One region of the Marinobacter sp. V34 genome, then DNA from elsewhere that is predicted to be linked to it. Evidence: predicted binding sites of a transcription regulator. Region 1 holds the regulator's gene; the other holds the start of a gene.
What was found. Region 1 encodes sigma-54, which starts transcription at its own class of promoters, with help from an activator protein. Its sites were predicted from a motif close to ANTGGCATNNANNTTGCTNT; they were not measured.
Positions count from the first base shown of each region.

Region 2: a site for sigma-54 is predicted at 1,587-1,606, ahead of AC0B60_RS03650 (PEP-CTERM sorting domain-containing protein). Genes of this name have one in related genera too.

Region 1 covers NZ_JBUPZY010000003.1:388,038-398,415, reverse strand. The annotation lists gene AC0B60_RS07325 (YhdP family phospholipid transporter) at 1-1,354, shown strand, start outside; gene AC0B60_RS07320 (carbon-nitrogen hydrolase family protein) at 1,377-2,237, shown strand; gene yjgA (ribosome biogenesis factor YjgA) at 2,234-2,764, opposite strand; gene mgtE (magnesium transporter) at 2,791-4,152, opposite strand; gene AC0B60_RS07305 (HPr family phosphocarrier protein) at 4,263-4,532, opposite strand; gene rapZ (RNase adapter RapZ) at 4,540-5,421, opposite strand; gene ptsN (PTS IIA-like nitrogen regulatory protein PtsN) at 5,450-5,920, opposite strand; gene hpf (ribosome hibernation promoting factor) at 6,016-6,324, opposite strand; gene AC0B60_RS07285 (RNA polymerase factor sigma-54) at 6,449-7,975, opposite strand; gene lptB (LPS export ABC transporter ATP-binding protein) at 8,128-8,853, opposite strand; gene lptA (lipopolysaccharide transport periplasmic protein LptA) at 8,831-9,439, opposite strand; gene lptC (LPS export ABC transporter periplasmic protein LptC) at 9,444-10,034, opposite strand; gene AC0B60_RS07265 (KdsC family phosphatase) at 10,035-10,378, opposite strand, start outside.
Region 2 covers NZ_JBUPZY010000002.1:106,020-116,397, reverse strand. The annotation lists gene AC0B60_RS03660 (carbohydrate-binding protein) at 1-442, opposite strand, end outside; gene AC0B60_RS03655 (DMT family transporter) at 490-1,413, opposite strand; gene AC0B60_RS03650 (PEP-CTERM sorting domain-containing protein) at 1,663-2,268, shown strand; gene AC0B60_RS03645 (succinylglutamate desuccinylase/aspartoacylase family protein) at 2,340-3,788, opposite strand; gene AC0B60_RS03640 (YqaE/Pmp3 family membrane protein) at 4,010-4,168, shown strand; gene AC0B60_RS03635 (MBL fold metallo-hydrolase) at 4,212-5,849, opposite strand; gene AC0B60_RS03630 (thioesterase family protein) at 6,138-6,566, shown strand; gene AC0B60_RS03625 (MATE family efflux transporter) at 6,570-7,844, opposite strand; gene tpx (thiol peroxidase) at 8,113-8,610, opposite strand; gene AC0B60_RS03615 (multidrug effflux MFS transporter) at 8,713-9,918, opposite strand; gene AC0B60_RS03610 (LysR family transcriptional regulator) at 10,142-10,378, opposite strand, start outside.

The sequences.
Region 1 (10,378 bases):
ATTGCCTGACGGAATGGATTTGGGGCTCAGTGGCGATATTGGCTACCAGGCAACACTGGATGTTTCGCCGGACAAGGCTTCCGCCGTCACGTTGTACTCGGACCTTGTCGGGCTTTCGGTCGACTGGCCTGCCCCGCTGGCGAAGAACATAGATGATGAAGCGCCCCTGCGGGTAACCGTCACGCCCCGGCAAGAGTCCGGCGTCGATCTGTCAGTCGACTGGCAGGATCGTGCCAACCTGAATATGACCTGGCAGGCGGGGATAGTAGACATTGCCCTGAGTAAATTGTTTCTGGGCGACCGCGAACTGACCAATATGATGGTGTCCGCACGGCAGAGTGATAGTGAGTGGTTGGTCACAACCGATTCGGAATGGGCCTCTGGGCGTGTCATCTGGCCCCGGGATGATCGACCGGTCAGTGTTGATCTCGAACGCCTGACGCTCTACAGGAGCGATAGTGAGGCGGACGATGGGCAGGAACCGGAGCGGCAGGAACAGGCGTTTCGTGATTTGGACATCGGCAACTGGCCGGATGTGGATGTCCGTATTGCTGCTCTCAACATGGATGGGGAAAACGCAGGTAGTTGGTCGTTCCGGTTAAGGCCAGATGATTCAAGGCTGCGGGTACAGGACATTGTCGGTACTCTCAAATCCCTGACCCTGACGGGAGAGCTGGCCTGGAGCATTGTCACCGGCCGTGAAATCACCCGTTTCACCGGCGATATCAACGGTAAGTCGCTGGCGGACCTGGGTGCTTTGGTTGGTGCTGAAATTCCCTTCCGCAGCAAGAAGACGGCAGTTAAGCTTGATATTGACTGGCCAGGCCGCCCTGAGCAGTTCGACGTTGCTGGCCTTAGTGGCTCGGTCAGTGTGCGTTTTGACGACGGTGTTATTCTCGAGGGTAACAATACGGCTCAGCTGTTCCGGGTCTTCAACCTTCTTAACGCCGATACGCTCTGGCGCCGCCTGAAGCTCGATTTTTCCGATCTTTACGAAGCTGGCGTCGCTTTCGATGCGATCTCCGGCAAGGCCAGTATGATCAACGGCCTACTGACGTTGGATCCAGAGTTGCAGGTGGTGGGGCCTTCCGGTGCCTTCAAGCTGACAGGCACCTCCAATATGATTGAGGAAACCCTCGACATGAGGATGGTGGTGGTGTTGCCTCTGACTCAAAACCTGCCATTGGCCGCCTTGTTGATGGGGGCTGGCGCTCCGATTGGCGGTGCGTTGTTTGTACTCGACAAAGTGTTGGGTGATCCATTGAGCAAACTCACCAGTGCAACTTATAGTGTAAGTGGAAGTTGGGACGAACCAGACGTTCGACTGAGGCGGGTATTCGATACCGGTAATTGATGATTTTGGCAGGAGGGCCGTGATGTCAACGCAAAGAGACAACCCCGTCAAGTGGCAGGCAAGTCGGGTCGCGGCGGTACAGATGGTCAGTACCCATGACATCGCCGCCAACCTCAACGAGGCAGCAAGGCTGCTGAAGGAGGCGGCTGACGCAGGCGCCAGCATTGCGGTACTGCCCGAGAACTTTGCGGTACTGGCCACAAAACAGATGATCGGCTGCGGTCGACGGGAAGCGGAACCGGATAATGTGATTCGACAATTCCTGGCGCAGCAAGCGGCCGAACTTGGTATCTGGGTGGTGGGCGGCTCGTTGCCCATTGCCACCAGACCGGACGGTTCCACCGTGGCCGACCGGGTTCGCGCCTGCTGTTATGTCTACGACGATCGTGGCGGTGAGGTTGCCCGCTACGACAAGATCCATCTTTTTGACGCCACCGTGGAAGACGCCCAGGGGCAGTATCGCGAGTCAGACACCTTCGAGCCGGGTAATGACGTGGTGGTGATTGATACGCCAGCAGGACGACTCGGCATGGCCATCTGTTACGACCTACGCTTCCCTGAACTGTTCCGGAAGCTCAGGGAGCATGGTGCCGAGTGGGTGTCCCTGCCCAGTGCCTTTACCTGGCATACCGGTGATGCGCACTGGCATGCGCTGATACGTGCCCGTGCCATTGAGAATCAGGTCTGGATGGTGGCCGCGGCCCAGGGTGGTCAGAACAGTGAGCGCCGGCGCACTTATGGGCATAGTGCAATCGTGGACCCCTGGGGGAGAGTACTGTCCGAACTCGACGAGGGGCCGGGTGTCGTCATTGGCGAGCTTGATCGCGAAACGCTCAAGGACATCCGCACGCGGATGCCCGTCTGGGAACACCGGAGGCTTTAGTTTCCGGTGGCTTCCGCGTCGTCGATACATTCCCTGAGGTAGCGAAACAGCTTTCGTGGCTGACCGGTATTCTTTTCTTTCTGCACGTCCCGACGAGCGTTACGTGCGAGGTTCCTCAGATGCTGGATATCGGCTGTTGTGCAGTAGTTCAGGAATTCGCCGACGGCTGAGTCGCCTTCCTCAATCATCCGATCGCGCCAGCGTTCCGCAAGGTGATGTCGGCGAGTGTGCTCTTCGCTTCCGGCATCGAATGCATCAATGGCTCGAGTCAACCCATCCGGGTCGTCTTCCTGGCGGATAATCTTGCCGATGTACTGCAGGTGGCGGCGACGAGCTTCATTCTGTCGAATGCGACGTGATTCCTCAATGGCCGCCCGCAGGGTATCGCTGATGGGAAGGGTATTGAGCTGGTCGGTACTCAGATCCAGCATACGCCTGCCAAGATCCTGCAACTGATGCATGTCGCGCTTGAGTTGGGATTTGCTCGGGCCGAGGTATTCCGGGGCGTCGTCTTGAGAGTCGTTCATTTTGAGTCCGTGTTGTCGGATGCAGGTTATCCGTAGAATATCGTCGCCAGACCAAGGAAGGCCATAAAGCCGACCACATCCGTGACAGTTGTCAGTATAACGCTACCGGCCAGGGCCGGATCAATGTTGCGGGACTTCAGGAACAGAGGCAGCACGGTGCCCACGAGAGCCGCGGCGATCAGATTGATAATCAGCGCGGCGGCGATAACGGCGCCAATCATGATATCCCTGAACCAGAGGGTTGCCGCCGAGGCAACCACCACAGCCCAGAGTAACCCGTTCAGGGCCCCCGCAATAAATTCACGGTTTAAAAGCCAGCCGACGTTGGCGCCGCTGATCTGTCCCACGGCCATGCCACGGATCACCAGGGTCAGGGTCTGGCTGCCGGCGATGCCGCCCATGGACGCCACGATGGGCATCAGTACCGCCAGAGCCACGACTTTCTCGATGGTCGCCTCAAACAGCCCGATCACGGCCGAGGCTGTAAAGGCAGTGAGCAGGTTGATGCCCAGCCACACCGCCCGGCGCCGGGTGGTCTTCAGAATGGGAGCAAAGGTGTCTTCGTCTTCATCAAGGCCGGCCATACTCATCAGGGAGTGGTCTGCGTCCTCGCGAATAACGTCGACCACGTCATCGATGGTGATCCGGCCCAGAAGTCGGCCTTCCTCACTGACCACGGGTGCTGAGATCAGGTCGTAACGTTCGAACAGGGTTGCCACCTTGGTGTCGGACAGCGTAACCGGTATCGGCTCGATGTCTGTGTCCATTACCTCTCGCACGGTCGCCGCCGGGTTGGATACAAGCATCTTGGTGATGGGCAACATGCCGATGAACTCGTCGCGTCGGCTTACCACGATAAGGCTATCCGTCATCGGGGGCAGATTGCGATGACGACGCAGGTAGCGCAGAACCACGTCGATACTGATGTCCGGGCGCACCGTAATGGTGTCCGTGTTCATCAGGCCGCCGGCGGTGTCCTCCGGGTAGGAGAGTACTTCTTCGACGCGTTGACGATCCTGCTCGTCCATGGTGTCCAGGACTTCCTGGATCACCGTGTCTGGCAACTGTTGCAGCAAGTCGGCCAGATCGTCCGACTCGAAATCCTCGATGATATCGGCGAGTTCCTGAGCGTTCAGCTGGCTCAGGAAGTAACCTCGGATATCATCGTTCAGATACTGGAGGACTTCGCCTTCAAGCTGCTTGTCGACCAGGTTCCAGAGTAGGGCACGCTGGCGGGGTGGCGATGATTCGAGCAGGTGGGCGATGTCACTGGGGCTCAGGCCGCCATTCAGGATGCGGGCAACCTGTTTCAGGGCGCCACTGTCCAGCGCTTCGCTCAGGGAGCGAAGGCGTTGGCGCGCTTGGCTTTTCTCCAGAATATCGGTCATGGATCACCCACAGTCAGAAAACCCTCGTATTATAGCGGAGTTAGGTAACATAGGTGAGGAAGAGTTGTAGGTGAATGCCGTAGACGGGCGAGGATTCCCGGTGCGGGCGATTATTCGCCTTCCCCGAAGTAATCGTTGATCAGTGTGACCAGCGCGTCGACAGCTTCGGATTCATCCGGCCCGTCTACAATCAGCTCCACTTCTGTCCCTTGGCTGGCGGCCAGCATCATCACGGGCATAATGCTTTTTGCGTCTACCTGTCGACCTTTCCGGCTGATTTGAATGCTACTTTCGAATTCGGAGGCCTTGGCGACCAGCTTGGCTGCCGCCCGGGCATGGAGCCCAAGTTTGTTGATAATGGTAATGGGGCGGCGGATCATAGGCGCTTCAGCTTTCCCTGCTTTGCAGGTGGGGCAGTTCGGTGTGGCGAACCTGCACGTTGCTGTATTTGCCCGAGAAATAGCGGCCGAGCTGATCGCAGATATAAACCGAGCGATGCTGGCCACCGGTGCAGCCGATGGATATGGTCATGTAGCTGCGGTTGCTGTCGGCAAACGATGGCAGCCAGTTTTCCAGGAACTGGGTCAGATCGTCGACCATCTTACGGCTCAACGGCTCCTTTTCGAGAAAATCGATGACCGGCTGGTCGGTCCCCACGAACTGCCGAAGGCTGGTGTCCCAGTATGGATTGGGCAGGCAGCGCACATCGAACACATAGTCCGAATCCAGTGGCACGCCATGCTTGAACCCGAACGACTGGAATAGCAGCGCCAGTTCCTGATGGCGCCTGCCAGCGACCCGTTGCTTCACCATATCCCGGAGCTCGTACATGGACAGCCCGGTGGTATCGATGTAAAGGTCCGCCAGCTTGGAAAGGGGCTCCAGAAGCTTCTTCTCGTTACCGATGGCCTCCCGCAAGGAGGTTTTGTCATCACTCAGCGGGTGTTTCCGGCGCGTGGCATGGAAGCGTTGCAACAGGGATTGTTCATCGGCGTCCAGATAAATGATTTCTATGGTGACGCCGGTATCCTGAAGGCTGCGGTAGATATTCTCGAAGTTGCTCAGTTCTCCGGAAAGGTTGCGGGCGTCGATGCTGACAGCCATCTTTCCCAGCCGGCCGGGAGAATTCTGGTTGGTGGCTTCCTGTGTGAGAGGGAACAGCAGGCCAATGGGCAGGTTGTCGATGCAGTAATAGCCCAGGTCTTCGAGAACGTGTAACGCGGTACTTTTCCCGGAACCTGATCGGCCGCTGACGATGATCAGTTTCATAGCCCGTTCACCTTGGATATGGAGTTATTCAGCTTGTCTCGGCTGTCATCCGGCGATAAAGAGAGGCTGCATCGGTGCACTGACGCAGTTGGTCGCAGAATGCGCGCTCGTTGAACTTTTCAGCAAGCTGGCTCAAAAGCTCAAGATGCTCGCTGGTGGCTTCCTTGGGGACGATCAGGGTAAAGACGAGGTCCACCGGCTGATTGTCGATGGCATCGAACGCAACGCCTTCTTCCAGGGTCAGCAAAGCGCCGACCACGTGATCCAGCCCTTCCAGGCGACAGTGGGGGATCGCAATGCCTTGTCCGATACCTGTGCTTCCAAGCCGCTCGCGAGCGACCAGGTTGTTGAATATCTCGGTGTCGCTGAGCAAAGAGTCGTGCTGTTGGATCTGCTCGGCAATGGTTTCCATAACCCGCTTTTTGCTGGACGTAGGCACCCGGCAAAGGGTCAGCTCCGGCGCGAGAATGTTCTCGATAGTCAGGGATGTGTCGGTCATGAATCGACTGCAGTTCCGTAAAAAAAGGCTGCGGCACGTGTTGCCTGGTAAGCCAGTGCCGCAGCTCGATTAACTGTCATGCAGGGGGAGTCGTCCTAGCGGGCGCCGTTCCCATGCATCCGGTCTACGTTCTTTTCTTTGTGCTTCAGGATCTGCCTGTCCAGCTTGTCTACCAATGCGTCAATGGCAGCGTACATATCGCTGTTTTCGGCCTTTGCGTGAATCTCACCACCTATCACGTGAAGCGTAGCTTCCGCCATCTGGCGCACTTTTTCCACCTCAAGGGTAACCTGGCAATTGCTGATATGGTCGAAGTGCCGCTCAAGCTTTTCAAATTTGCCTGATACGTAATCTTTCAGTGCGGGAGTCAGTTCTACGTGATGGCCTGAAATATTGAGTTGCATAGGCTTCTCCTGTTTTCAGCTTGCCGGCACCCGTCAGGATGCCAGCTGTGTGCCACAGCGTTATGCTGCAGGCGGTATACTTTCAGGAAAGGGCTCTCCCCGTGAGGCCGGGAACAGACGCTTCCTACACCAATCGTTTTCGCTCGTTGGACGGAGGAATGTGCATTGCCTCGCGATACTTGGCCACGGTTCGTCTAGCCACCTTGATACCCTGGTCTCCTAGCATGGCTGCAATTTTGCTATCGCTCAATGGCTTTTTCGGAGTTTCCGTCGCAATCAGTTTCTTGATCATCGCGCGGATTGCCGTGGATGAGCACTCTCCACCCTCGTCGGTACTAACATGGCTTGAGAAAAAATACTTAAGTTCAAATATGCCCCGCGGTGTGTGCATGTACTTCTGGGTGGTGACCCTTGAAATGGTCGACTCGTGCATTTCCACCGCCTGGGCAATATCAGAGAGAATCAATGGTTTCATGGCTTCCTCGCCATGATCCAGGAATCCCTGCTGGTGCTCGACAATGCGCGTGGCCACCTTGAGTAGGGTTTCGTTGCGGCTTTGCAGGCTCTTGATGAACCACTTTGCTTCCTGCAACTGGTCTCGCAGGTAAGTGTTGTCGGCACTGCTGTCCGCACGCTTTATAAGAGAAGCATAGCTTGCATTCACACGAATGCGCGGTGCAATTTCAGGATTCAGTTCCACGCGCCAGCGCTCATTGTGTTTGCGCACGATCACATCAGGTATGACGTAGTCTGGCTCGCCCTGGTCCAGCGTGTCGCCAGGGCGCGGGTTCAGCCCGGTAATAAGCGCCAGCACGTCCCGTAGCTGTTCTTCTTTCAGGCGACTGCGGCGCAACAGTTGGGCGTAATCGCGATTGCCCAGCAGGTTTATATAGTGGGTGATCACCAGTCGCGCCTGGGCCAGCCAAGGCGTTTCCGGGGGCAGTTGGTTTAGCTGGATCAGCAGGCATTCCTGCAGATTACGGGCGAATACGCCAGGTGGGTCGAAGTGCTGAAGACGGTGAAGAACGGCTTCCACTTCGTCCAGTTCCAACGGGTCTTCATCGGCTTCGTCCACCATACCTGAATGAATTTCCTCAAGCGGAGAGGTCAGGTAGCCGTGGTTATCAACCGCATCCATCAGGGCGTGGGCGATGGCCTGATCCCGCTCGCTCATGGGCGTCAGATTCAGTTGCCATTCCAGGTGGTCCTGAAGTGTCTCTGTGGGGGAGTTGCGGGTCTCGAAGTCGTGGTCGTTTTCGTCGTCGTTACGGGCCGCTGAAGCGGGCGCTGACTGGTAAATGTCATCCCAGGCGGTGTCGACGGGAAGGTCGTCGGGAATGGTGTCGGGGCTGTCCGTTTCGGATGACCAGTCAGGCCCGTTCTCGGATTCGTCCCACTCCGTTGCGGTGTCGGAGGTGGTGTTGGATTCCTCGGCCGACGCAGTTTCAGAGGATTCGTTGTCACTGTCCGTTGATTCCGGATTCTGGTTGTCGTCGTCTTCCGAGGTTTCCAGCATTGGGTTGGATTCCAATGCTTGCTGGATTTCCTGCTGGAGATCCAGGGTGGAGAGCTGCAGAAGCCTGATAGCCTGTTGCAGCTGGGGCGTCATGGTCAGGCTTTGGCCCAGCTTTAACTGTAATGAGGCTTTCATAACCATGGTTCAGGATCCGTCACTCGGTCTCTCTCTTCCGTCACTCAGGCTCTCTCTTTGCGTCACTCGGGCGCTCTCTGGAGCCGGGGTTGCACAAAAACTCTTTGTATGCTGGCTACTTGCCGCGCCAAGCAAGTTCTTTGCCGAGTGTACTACAGGCGAAACTCGTTGCCCAGATACACTTCTTTGACCTGCTGGTTGGCCAGTATATCGTCCGAGTTGCCAGAGGCAATGATGTGGCCGCCACTGACAATGTAGGCATTCTCGCAGATATCGAGGGTTTCCCGCACATTGTGGTCGGTGATCAGTACGCCGATGCCCTTGTCCCGCAGGTGCCGGATGATCTGCTTGATGTCGCTCACTGAGATGGGGTCGACCCCGGCGAAAGGTTCGTCCAGCAAGATGAACGCCGGCTCCATCGCCAACGCGCGGGCGATTTCCACCCGCCGACGCTCCCCCCCTGAAAGGGCCATGCCAACGCTATCGCGGATGTGGGTGATGTGAAACTCTTCAAGCAGTTCCTCTAACTTGGCCTCTCGGTCCGCTCGCTTGAGTTCGCGGCGGGTTTCCAGGATAGCCAGTATGTTGTCGCGCACGGTGAGCTTGCGGAACACGGAGGCTTCCTGGGGCAGGTAGCCGATTCCTTTTCGGGCTCGGCCATGCATGGGTAGTGGCGTTATGTCCTGATTGTCGATGGTGATGCGACCATTGTCGGCGGGGACCAGGCCAACAATCATGTAGAAGCACGTTGTTTTGCCCGCGCCATTGGGGCCAAGCAGACCGACGATCTCGCCACTGCGAATTTCCAGGGAAACGTCGATGACGACCTTCTTCTGCTTGTAGCTTTTTGCGAGGTTACTGGCCCTGAGAACTGCCATCGGTATCCTGTCCGTTAGGGTTATCTGAATTGCTGCCGGAGTTGCCGCGCGGCTGGATGACCATTTCGACGCGACCGCTGCCATCGCCCTGGTCAGCGGCGCCTTCCGCAGTTACCACGCGCTCGGCGCTGTCGTAATGAATCACGTCACCGCGGAACAGGTTGCCGCCCTGTTCAATCACGGCTTCGCGCTTAAAGGTGACCCGGTTGTCGGAGGCGGACCAGGTGATGGTCAGGGCGCGAGCGTCGGTTTCACCCTGGCCTTCCATGGCAGGCTGGCGATAGCGTGCCGGGGTACCGGTGGCTTCAATGCGACTGACGCCGTTTTCATCCCGGTGAAGTACAACCTTGTCCGCCATAAGGTTGGCATCGCCCTGGCTCATTTCAACGGAACCGGTATAGGTTGCAATGCCCTGACCTTCGTCGAGCCGTGCGTTATCGGCGTTGACCGTGATGGGTTGGTCGGACTCCAGGTCAAAGGCGGCAGCGAATGGCATGCCAACGGTCAGCGTTAGTACCAGAGCAATCGCTGAGATCACCGGGCGCGACACAACCGATTGGTGTCCTTTGGGGTGAGGATGGGGCATGAATTTACTTGCCGGGCTCATAGCGTCCTTCCACTTGAGAGTCGAGTTCGAGGATTCGGTCATCAATCCAGGCCTTCATGCCGGTTGCGCGGGTCAGGCTGAACGAGTCGGTCAGTTCCACCGGGGCATCTGTATAAACTGTACGCTCAGCGTTATCCAGTGTCAGTGTCGACGTAGTTAACGTCAGTGAGCGCCCACCTTGGGCTTGCTGGGACACATGAACATCCCCCGTCAAGTGGACCAGGTCGTCAGCTTCCATGAATTGGCCTTTGTTGGCCTGGACTTGCCAGGGTGCGTTGCCAGGTTCGCCGTAGAGCGTTGCATTCGGTGACTCCATAATGGTTTGGTTGCGGGCCTCGAATTGCTCAATGCGCGGGCTTTCGAAATGTGCGGTAAGCCGCCCGGTCTCATCGAAGGAGAGGTAGCGACCATTAACCACGAAACCGTCTGGTTCCGATTCTCCTCTCAGCGCGGCGGCATCCACCGGCTCTGATGGCTCGTCACTTTGCCAGAGCAGGAAAAACAGTGCCACTATCGTGACAGCCAGCCCCAGGCTTCGTGCCCAGGGCCGTGCATAGAGGGCTTCAGCGGCCATTCAGTCCTGCTCCAGGTAGGGTTGCAGGCTGGCATTGAGCTGCCCGCAGGCACAGAGCAGTAGTTCACACGCTTCACGAACCGCACCGCTGCCCCCCGCTGCCGACGTGCAAAAATCCGCGTGCTGTCGCACCAGCCAGTACCCGTTCGGTACCGTTATGCCCAGTCCGGCGTAACGGATTGCGGGCAGGTCCGGTAGGTCGTCGCCCATGTAGGCAATCTGGTGTGGTGCGATCTCCAGCCGTCCTGCCAGTTCCCGCAAGGCTACTTTCTTGTCCTCGCGGCCTTGCATTAGATGCGAGATGCCGAGGTCATTCATGCGTTTTTCCGTCAGTGACGAACGTC
Region 2 (10,378 bases), on a different contig from region 1:
TGGCGCGGTAAGTCTGCCCTTCATGGACGGCCATCTGGCCCACGGTATAGCTGCCGCCAAAGCTCCATCGCCCGCGTTCTTTGCAGGTCTGTGGGCGCTCGTTGGACGCTTTTACGTGCGGTTGGCCGGCGTCGGCCTGTGCCTGCGGTTGACGGTTCACCCCACCTTCCGGTTTGCGCTCAGCGACGTTGCTGTCATCACGACTGATGTCGCAATCCGGCACTGACGCCAGTCTTTCCCATTCGAAATCCGCGCCCGGTGTTTTACCCTCGTGGAGTTCGCGGGATTGGTACCAGTCACCCTGGTGAAACACCGTCTGTCCCGGCGGGTAATAGCGGCTCGGTATCCAGGTATTCTCCTTGGGGTCGCAGGGGGCGGCAAACGCTGCGGTGCTGAAAGCCGCTAATATCAATATACCGCCCCATTTGAAGAACCCTGTCATGCCATTGACCATGAATGTCTGCCTTGTCGATATTGGTTGTCGGGTGCTCAACGGTATTTGCGGCGAAGCTCGGTCGTTCGAGTGGCCAGGAACAGTCCGGCCAGAATCAGAAGGCCGCCAATGACATGGAACGTGCCCAGGCGTTCCCCGAGGAAAATGCCCGCCATCACAGATGCAAATACCGGAGTGAGGTACATGAAGATGGCCGCTTTTGCAGGACCAATCCGGTGCACCCCATGATTCCAGAACGCGTAAGCCAGAATACCGGGGAAAATCGCAAAGTACATCATGGGCAGGGCGGTTGATGCGTTCAGTTCGAACCCACCAGAGAAGAACAGCAGGTCCACCAGGAAAAACGGCAATATCACCATGGTACCGCAGGCGATCTGGACGGTCAGAAAGGTCAGTGGCGGCAGCGGTACCGCTTGGCGGCGAAGCAGTACTGAGAACAGGCCCCAACTGGTTACCGCCAGTACCATGATCAGGTCTCCGGGTTGCGCCCGCAAACCGGTCAGCACTGAGAGGTCCCCTCGCGCCACAACCGCCAGGATGCCCAGTACCGCCAGCCCGATTCCGAGAGCCTGAATGGGGCGTGTGCGATTTCCCAACAGTAACCAGGCCAGTAACGCCACCATGATGGGTATGGTGGCGTTAATCAGCGCGATATTGGTGGCCGTGGTGGTCACCGCTGCAAAATAAAGCAGCGAGTTGAACGCACCCACACTGAACGTGGCCAGAGCCAGTATCGACAGCGAATGTTCGCGGATAACCCGGCGTTGGCGCCACACCCCCGGTAGCCCGAAAGGCAGGAGTATGGTCAGGGCAATCACCCAGCGCCAGAAGGACATGGACAGTGGAGGAATCTCGCCAACGACACTTTTGGCCACCACGGCGTTACCGGCCCAGAACAGCGGGGTCAGGACCAGGCCGGTGTAGGCCAGCCATAGCGGTTTTGACGTTTCTGAAAACATGCCGGATCCTGTCTGCGTGAGGGGCTCTCTCCCGGTGGAGGGGCAGAAACAGGGCAGGATACTACAGAAGGGGCATAGGGTCGCCGTCGTTACTGTCGGGGTTTTTTACATAAGCGCCAAATTCTATGTCTTTATATTTATACAAGGCATTGATTTATTGTTAAAAATAACTGAATGGCATTGTGTGTGCCTAAGGTTCGTCTCGGTATTAACCAAGAATACTTGAGAACAATCCAAGGAGTAGTAACCATGCGGCATCTCAAGCTCACAATAGCATTGCTGGTTTCAATGTGTCTGCCGGCCATGGCCAGTGCAGCGCTAATTTCGGCCAGCTATGCGGTCAACCTGAATGATTCGGACCCTGGACTGGTTGTTGATTCTGCAGACTACGCAGCGAATCCGTTTTCTTTTGATTTGAATGCGGGTGAAAGTGTGACCTTTAACCTGTTCAAGATCTGGACAACCGAAGGCGCCGTTAACAGCGACGACGAAGTGCCCCAGCCGATTTCGGTCGATTTCAACTTCACCTCGCCGGGGCTGATGAATGGTTCCGTAAACGGAAACACTTCGGGTGACACCGAGCTTTTCGGTTTTTTCCAGGAAGGCATCCTTTCCTGGGGGGCGCCTCTCCAGCTTGCCTTCGGAGCGCTTGGCGACGGTCTTCTTGAAGTTAGCCTTTTTGACGCTGAATTCAATGAAGGCTCGTTTTGGGGACTGGGCAATCACGGTGCCAAGGTGAAAGCCAAGATTGAACTGATCTCTGAAGCCAGCGAAGTACCCGAACCAAGCACTCTGGCTCTGCTGGGCTTGGGTCTGCTTGGTATGGGAATGCGAGCCCGTCGTCGTTCAGCTTGAACGGTAGCGCTTCGTAGTATCCCGAAAGTTGAAGAATGAAACGGGGTCAGAGCTTGCTCTGACCCCGTTTTTTATTCCCCGGGTACTTCCGCCTCGGTACCGACGTGGTAAGCCGCAAAACCAGCCATGACCACCTGATCCACCGCCATGCCGATAATCCGGCCGTTGCTACGGGCGCGAATGGGGTGTTGTGCGTTGGTGATGGGATCTGACACATAGCCGAGAATTTCCCCTTCGCTCACCTTGGCACCCAGTTTAATGTCGCTGAACAGTATGCCCCCGTGTTCGGCTCTTACCCACTCGGAATCGTAGTAGACGGGCTCAGGGTCTCCCCAGACAAACATCCTCGAGATCATGCCCTCCTTGTCCATCAGGCTGGTCAGGCTGTTCACCCCGGCCTTGATCTGGTGCTCCTGGATACGCAGTGATTCGCCGGCCTCCATGGTGACGGACCGGATGCCCGCTTCGACGGCGGCGTGTCGAAGCATGCCGGTAGTGCCTGTACTGTGGACCACCGCCATGCGATCAAAACCCCGGGTCAGTTCTGCCACTTCAGGGTCGTTCATGTCCGCACGCAGTTGGGGCAGGTTGGTGCGTTTGAGAGACCCGGTGTGGATATCCACCAACATGTCGCAATGACGGATCACGTTCTCGAACAGGGAGTGGGCGATCCGGTCTGCCAGACTGCCATCGGTGCTTCCGGGAAAGTGGCGATTGAGGTCACGGCGGTCGGGAAGATAGCGGCTGCCCTGCTGGAAACCCGGCAGATTGACGATGGGGATGCCGATCACCCGGCCCGAGAGTTTGTCCGGTTCCAGGTCATACATGGTGCGGCGGATGATTTCGATGCCGTTGAGCTCATCACCGTGAACGGCACCGGTCAGGCACAGGTTGGGGCCGGGTTTGGACCCATTCACCACCAGTACCGGCGTTGGTTGCGACAGGCCGGCAATCTGGATAGCGGGGGACCAGGCCAGGCGTGTGGAGGTGCCAGGCAGAACTTCGGCCCCCAGCATTTTCAGGCTGGTGGCCTTTTCGGGTTCCGCCACCTCAGCAGGTTTCTCTACTACGCTCTCATCGGCCCCTGTTGCAGCATCGGCTTCCTGGGTAGCAGGTTTGGTCTGCTCAGCCGTGTCTTCTGGCTTCGAAGGTTCCGGTTCGGCAGGCTCGGCGGGCTTTGGAGGCGGTGCCACCTCCTTTAAATCAACGTTGGGTGCCACTTCTTCCACGGTCGGCTCGGTGGTGGAAGCCGGTGTTTTATCCTGGGAGGTTGGTTCCTCATTGGATTTCTTCGTGGTGTCTGTTTTACCGCTATCATTTTTCGGTTCAGACGCGCGCAAGGGTTCCGAATGCTCGACATCCTCAACACTCTCGTCCTCGGCAAGCTCCGCAACGAGCATCTCCGTGTTGTCGGAGTCATCGGACTTGTTTGCGTGGACGGCAGGGATTGAGACCAGGCTGCCAGTCAGGGTAAAAATCAGGCCAGCGCGAAACAGATGTGTCAGCCAGCGATACAGCATAATTCCTCTCGGGTTCTCAGCCAGTGTGGGGCTTGTTGTCCGGTCTATGAAAGCGGTACAAGGATAGAGCCCCTGTTGATTCATGAATACGGCTGTGACAAAGGTTTAATGCCACTTTCATGAACTCGTTGTGTATTTCCGCAAAATGATCTATTCAAAGAGGTTACAGGATGCGGATTGTCGTTCTGTACCCGTTATACGTTCGATGGAGGATAAACTGTATGGATCTTTTGCGAGTTCTGGTTGCGATTTTGTTACCGCCGTTGGGCGTCTTCTTACAGGTGGGGATTGGCAAGCACTTCTGGATCAACATCCTGTTGACGATTCTCGGCTATATACCGGGCATCGTTCACGCGGTCTGGATCATTGCCAAGAAATAACCGGCCCCTGAAGAAGGGGCCGGAGTGGCAAGGCTTGCTGGGCTCAGGTATGTGATGTGGCGTGCCAGGTTTCGCCCTCCCGACGAGCCCGCTTCTCCACCTCAAGCTTCTGAAGGTGTGCGAGTGCTGAACGAGCTGCCAAGCCATGAATGGCTGCTGGAACATCATCATAAGCCTTTGCGGTCAGATCCTTCAGGTTGGCTGAGGCGAGATTTTCCAGAGCCCTGGCAACTTTATGTTCACGGGCCAGACGATGCGTGATGAGATAGTCGATCACCGATTCGGGGCGCGCCATCAGGAAACCATGGGCTGGGGCGATATAACGAACGGATTCGGCCAGCAGGTCGTACAGCGACTCCAGATAGGCTTTCATATCGCCGTCTGGCGGATTGATGACCACGGTGGAGCCCTGCATGATGTGGTCTCCAGAAAACAGCAGACCCTGTTCCAGAAGCAGATAGCAAAGATGGTTGGAGGCATGCCCTGGGGTGTGAAGAACTTTTAGCGTGCCAGCCTCGGTGACAATCAAGTCACTATTCACCGGCTCTACATCCGGGGCAAACGTCTGGTCCTGAGCTGGGCCTGCCGGAGCCCGCTGACCGTAAACACGACAGCCGGTTCTTGCTTTCAGTGCCACTGTTGCCGGCGAGTGGTCCTGATGGGTATGAGTGACCACCACCTGATCAATCGCGCCACCAGTGAGTTCCAGAATCCGCTCAATATGTGTTGCGTCGTCCGGGCCGGGGTCCAGCACCGTGAATCGTTCGTGGCCAAGCACATAGGTATTGGTGCCTGGGCCAGTCATCATTCCCGGGTTTGGTGCGGTCAGGCGAACCACACCGGCAGCCACCTCCACTGGTTCCCCGGGAACAATATCCGCGTGTGTGGAGCCTGCCCCCTCCGGGTCCAGCTTTACGGCTTCATCATAAGCCGGCGCTCCCGGCTCCAGCATCGTGGTCTTGTCTTTCTTGACCGCCGGCCACGGCTTGCTGGGATAGGGTTCCGGTGGATTAGCGTGGACATAGCGCATCAGTGCTTCAGTGGTGTCAAACTCTGCCAGTATCCGCAGCGTCCCAATGGTTGGTAACCCCAAAAGTCGACGACCACTGCGGTAATCTTCCAGAGCTTCCTCCGGGCTCAGCCAGACGTGGTCAATGGTCTCCTCACCGTCATGACTTGCTCGTTGCCCTTCCGGTGCCACCGCGATGAAAAACCGGGTATCGAAGCGCCGGGGCGGCCCCGGCGGTGTCACCCAGTGCCCGAGGTAGCCCAGACGGTCCAGGGGAATGGTGAGGTTATAGCGATGGCACAGTTCCGCCAGGGTTAACTCACCTTTAAACAGAGCTTCGCGGTCGCTGTGAACGGGATGGTACTGAGTCAGCTCAGCACCTTTTTCATCAACGGCTAACAGAATGCCTGCTTCCTCAAAACACTCCCGGACAGCCGCAAGCATGTAGTCGGAGCCACCTTCATCCATGGCCATTGTCTGGCTGATTTCGGTATCAGCCCGCCCGATTGCGTGGGCCCGCCCATTATTTTCCTGATCGTCGACAGAACCACCGGGAAAGACAAAATAGCCCGGCATGAATACTGCGTCCCAGGTTCGTTGCAGCAACAGTATTTTCGGACCTTCGTCGGTGTCTTTGGTCAAAACCAGCGTAGCAGCAGGGCGAATATCCATGGAGTGTCCGTTGTTTTCACATAGTGGTGCGCGCCAGATTCCTGGGCGGGGATCGGGATGGCCTTTTCAAAACTGTGCGGAGCCATGGATGGCGGAGCCCAAGCGTCACATGGATGTGCTTGAGCGTGTTTTGAAAAGGCCATCCCTATCCCTGCCACTCTAAAGCCAGACGCGCCGAAAATAACTCCCAAGATAACCAATGTGCGGTCTGCTGTCTTGGGGTGTAGGCATGGTTACAACCAAGTATCATTGGGTTCACAGAAAATTCCCCCACACAGGAACTCCGACTTGGCCCGAATCAAGCTTTCTTTCCCAGATGATGTTTTCTATTTTGAAACCAATATGCCGGTTCGGATCACCGATATCAATGGTGCCAACCACCTGGGTAATGATGCGTTGATTTCCATGCTGTCCGAAGCCAGGGCCCAATTCCTGGTGAACTATGGTGTCCAGGAGGCAGACAAAGACGGTGTGGGTATCATCGTGACCGACTTGGCTACGATGTACCAATCGGAGTCTTTCTTCCCGGAAATGCTCAGGTTTGAAGTGGGGCTAATGGACTTCAACAAATATGGCGGGGATTTCGTATTTCGGGTAACGAAGGCGGAGAGCGGGCAGCCCGTAGCACTGGCTAAGTACGGCTTCGTGTTCTTCAACTACCAGCGTAAATCCGTTGTGCCCATGCCAGAGCGTTTCCGGGCCCGATTTGGCGACTAAGAATCAGCCCTCGACGGCCAGCTTTCGGATGCCCTGCCGGTAGAATAGGTAAGCCATGATGCCAGCCATCAGGTTGCCAACTAGCGCACCACTCATCAGGCCGTTGATGCCCCCGATCTGAGCGCCGAGCCAAAGTAGCGGTAAAAAGCATAGGAACAAGCGCAAAACTGACACCAGCAGTGCCCGCATGGCCAACCCCAGTGCATTGCACACAGACACCATCAGCATGCAGATGCCCAGGCCGGTGTAGCTCAGCGGTACCCGTATCAGGTAGCTACCCAGTACCTCGCTGACCGCCCGGTCGCTGGTGAACAGCTCTGACACCAGCCCCGACGCCAATAGCCAGACCAATCCAATGGCCAGTTGCCACACCACCACGAAACGGACAGCCAGGCGTACGAGAACGCGAATCCTTGCAAGCTCCCCGGCCCCGAGCATGCGGCCAATCATGGGCGGCATCGACATAGTCAGCGCCAGCACCACTACGATGGAGAAGAACTCCAGGCGGGTTCCCAAGCCCCAGGCAGCGACGGCGGCGGAGCCAAAGCCCGCCACCAAGGCGGTGGCGAACATGGCTGAGGCTGGCGGCATCAGCTGGCTGACCATGGCCGGTGCCATGATGCCGTTCAATTGTTTGAGTGCCTGGCCCAGGGCCAGCTGCTTGAGGTCGAAGCGTATCCAGCCTGAGCGTAGCAGTTTGGGGTAGATAAACAGGCAGCCAATGCCGAAGGCGGTCACCGTTGCCAAGGCAGCACCCTGCAGGCCCCAGCCAAAGACGAAGATATACAGAGGGTCCAGGGCGATGTTTGCCAGACTGGTCGCGACCATCATGTAGCCGGGGAGCTTGGTGTCACCGTGGGAGCGGCACACGCTATAGCCGAAATAGAGCATGGCGCCGGTCCAGGCGGATAGCAGCCAGGGTATCCAGTAACTACGGATTAGCGGCAGCAAATTCTGTTCGGCACCCAGTCCCACCATGATTTGGGTCTGCAGCAGCCAGAGGGCGATGCACAGAATGATCACCAGAGTGGCGCCAACGGTGACAACGAGGCCGCCCAGGCGTTCAGCCCGGAGTTGGTCGCCTGCGCCAAGGGTTCGGGAAATGATGGCGGTGGTGGCGATGCCCAGGCCCACTTGCAGGCCGATGATGAGCTGTTGCATGGGCAGTGTGAAGCCCAGTGCCGCCAATGGGTCGCGGCCCAGTTGGCCGATAAAGGCGCTGTCGACCAGTTGGAAGGTCATCAGTGACAGCACGCCAAAGAGCATGGGCCAGGTCATGGTGAACAACTGGCGCGGCAGGCTGGCTTGTGGGGCGGCGTTCGTCACGTTGGTGGCTTGGATTCCTGATGGTTTGTTTGGGGGGCGATCTTAGCAGTTTTCGATTTGTGATTGGGTGCAAAGGCCGGGGTCCCTTCCCCAGACACGCCGTGAACCCATCCATGGGGGCTCGGCATTGCCATCCCTGGCAATGCACGGTCTGGGGAAGGGACCCCGGCCTTCGCACATCTATTATGGAGTCGCTTTCAGTGAATAGGAGTACTGGAAATTAGAGTACCGAAAGAGCAGCCTCGTAATTCGGTTCTTCCTTGATTTCACCCACCAATTCACTGTGCAAAACCTTGTTGTTTTCATCCAGAACCACCACCGCACGGGAGGTCAGGCCCGCAAGTGGTCCGTCCTGAATGGCAACGCCGTAATCCTGTTGGAAGCTGTAGTTGCGAAAGCTGGAAAGGGTAATGACGTTTTCCAGGCCTTCGGCGCCGCAGAATCGAGCGGCGGCAAACGGCAGGTCACCAGAGATTACAAGCACCACGGTGTTGTCCAGGCTGCTGGCTTTCTCGTTGAACTTGCGGGTGGAGGTGGCGCAGGTCGGGGTGTCTACGCTGGGCACGATGTTCAGGACTTTGCGCTTGCCAGCCCAGTTGTCGAGGGTGACGTCTTCCAGCCCCTGGGTGGTGAGGGTGAAGTCGGGGGCGGTGTCGCCGTTTTGTGGAAGGGCGCCGCTTACAGTAATCGGGTTGCCGCCGAGTGTGACATTGCTCATGTGGAACTCCCTGCTTCTAACTCAATGGATTTGTGTTTAACAGCTTACTCTGTGTAGCCCATTTTGGATGCTTTTTCATCCGGGAGTCGAGTTAAGTCGGTTTCAGGCGGGTTCAAATCCGGGAGCCGGATGGCGCTGGACCAGCAGCAGGTAGCTGCCCAGGGCACCAATGCCACAGGTGGCAATGATACCTGCCATAACCAGTGACGTACCATCGTGGAAATGCCCCACCAGTGCACCCACGGCTGCAGCAACCACCATCTGGGTGAAGCCGAACAACGCCGATGCGGAGCCGGCCATGCTGGGGAAGTTGGCCAGGGCTCCGGCCATGGTCTGGGGTAGAACCATGCCCACACCTACCATCAGCAGCGATTGGGGGAGAATGACGGCCCAGACGTTATAAATCTGGGCCGTTGCCAGCGCGGCCATTAAAGAACCACCGGCCACTGCCACAATCAGGCCACGGACCAGAATTTGATCAGGCGTCAAAGAGCGGCCCAGGCGGATGGCCGTGAGGTTGCCGCCAATGTAACCGGCTACGATGCAGGCGAAAAACAGACCGAAGTGTTGGGGTTCCACGCCCAGGAAATCAATCAGCACGAACGATGAGCCTGACAGGAAAGCGAACAGGCCAGCGAACGTCAGGGAATTGGTCAGGGTGTACCCCAGGAAGCTTATGTCCGAGGCAATTGCCCGGTAATTATTCCACAGGCTGCTGATGCGAAGGGATTGGCGGTTTTCCGGGCTCATCGGTTCGGGAATGCCCACCGCAACCACTACGGCCATGATCAGCGCGTAGCCACCCAGTGCCAGGAATATTGATGGCCATCCCAGTCCGACAACCATGAACCCACCCAGCGTGGGCGCAACAGCCGGTGCCAGGGCCATGATGCTGGCGAGTATAGCCATGATTTTCGCCGCGTCCCTTGGTGAGTAGATATCCCGCACCGCCGCGCGGCCAAGTACCGGACCGGCGGAGCCGCCCAGCGCTTGAAGGAAGCGGCAGAGGATCAAGGTTTCGATGTTTGTGGCGAGGGCGCATACCACACTGGCAACTGCAAACAGCAGGAAGCCGCCAATCATGATGGGTTTACGTCCGAAACGGTCAGCCAATGGACCGCAGATCAACTGGGCAATGGCGAACCCTGCCATGTAAATGCTCAGCGTAAGCTGTACCTGTCCTGTATTGGCCGAAAGCGCCTCTCCCATGGCGGGTAAGGCAGGCAGATACATATCAATCGCCAGTGGCCCGAGGGCGACTGCGGCTGCCAATAGTATCGTTGTCCAAACACTGGTAAGTGCGAGCATTACTAATCCCGGAATTTTTGGAGTACCGCACTGGGAGAGAGCCGGCCTTCTGAAACCGTGCGGAGCCATGGATGGCGGAGCCGAGCGTACAGGGATGTATTTACAGCGTGTTTCAGAAGGCCGGCTCTCTCCCAGCGCTCAATCTGATAGGAGAAGTTTACGCTTGTACTGTCCTGGGATAACGACCAGCTATTTCATACAACGTATGAACAAATCAGATGGATTAGGTGCCGAGGCCGTTGCTGGTCGCTGCTACGCCGTTGACGTGGTTCCGAATCCAGCGGTGAGCGGGGTCGTTCTGGTTGCGTTTGTGCCACAGCATCAGCAACGTGAATGGCTTGTAGTCAAACGGTAGGGGAGCCCATGAAAACTGTTGCAGTAAGTCCTCACTCATGCGTTTTGGCGCGGTGGCAAGCAGGTCGGTGCCGCGCAGGAAGCCTGGCAGGCCAGAGAAGTTGGA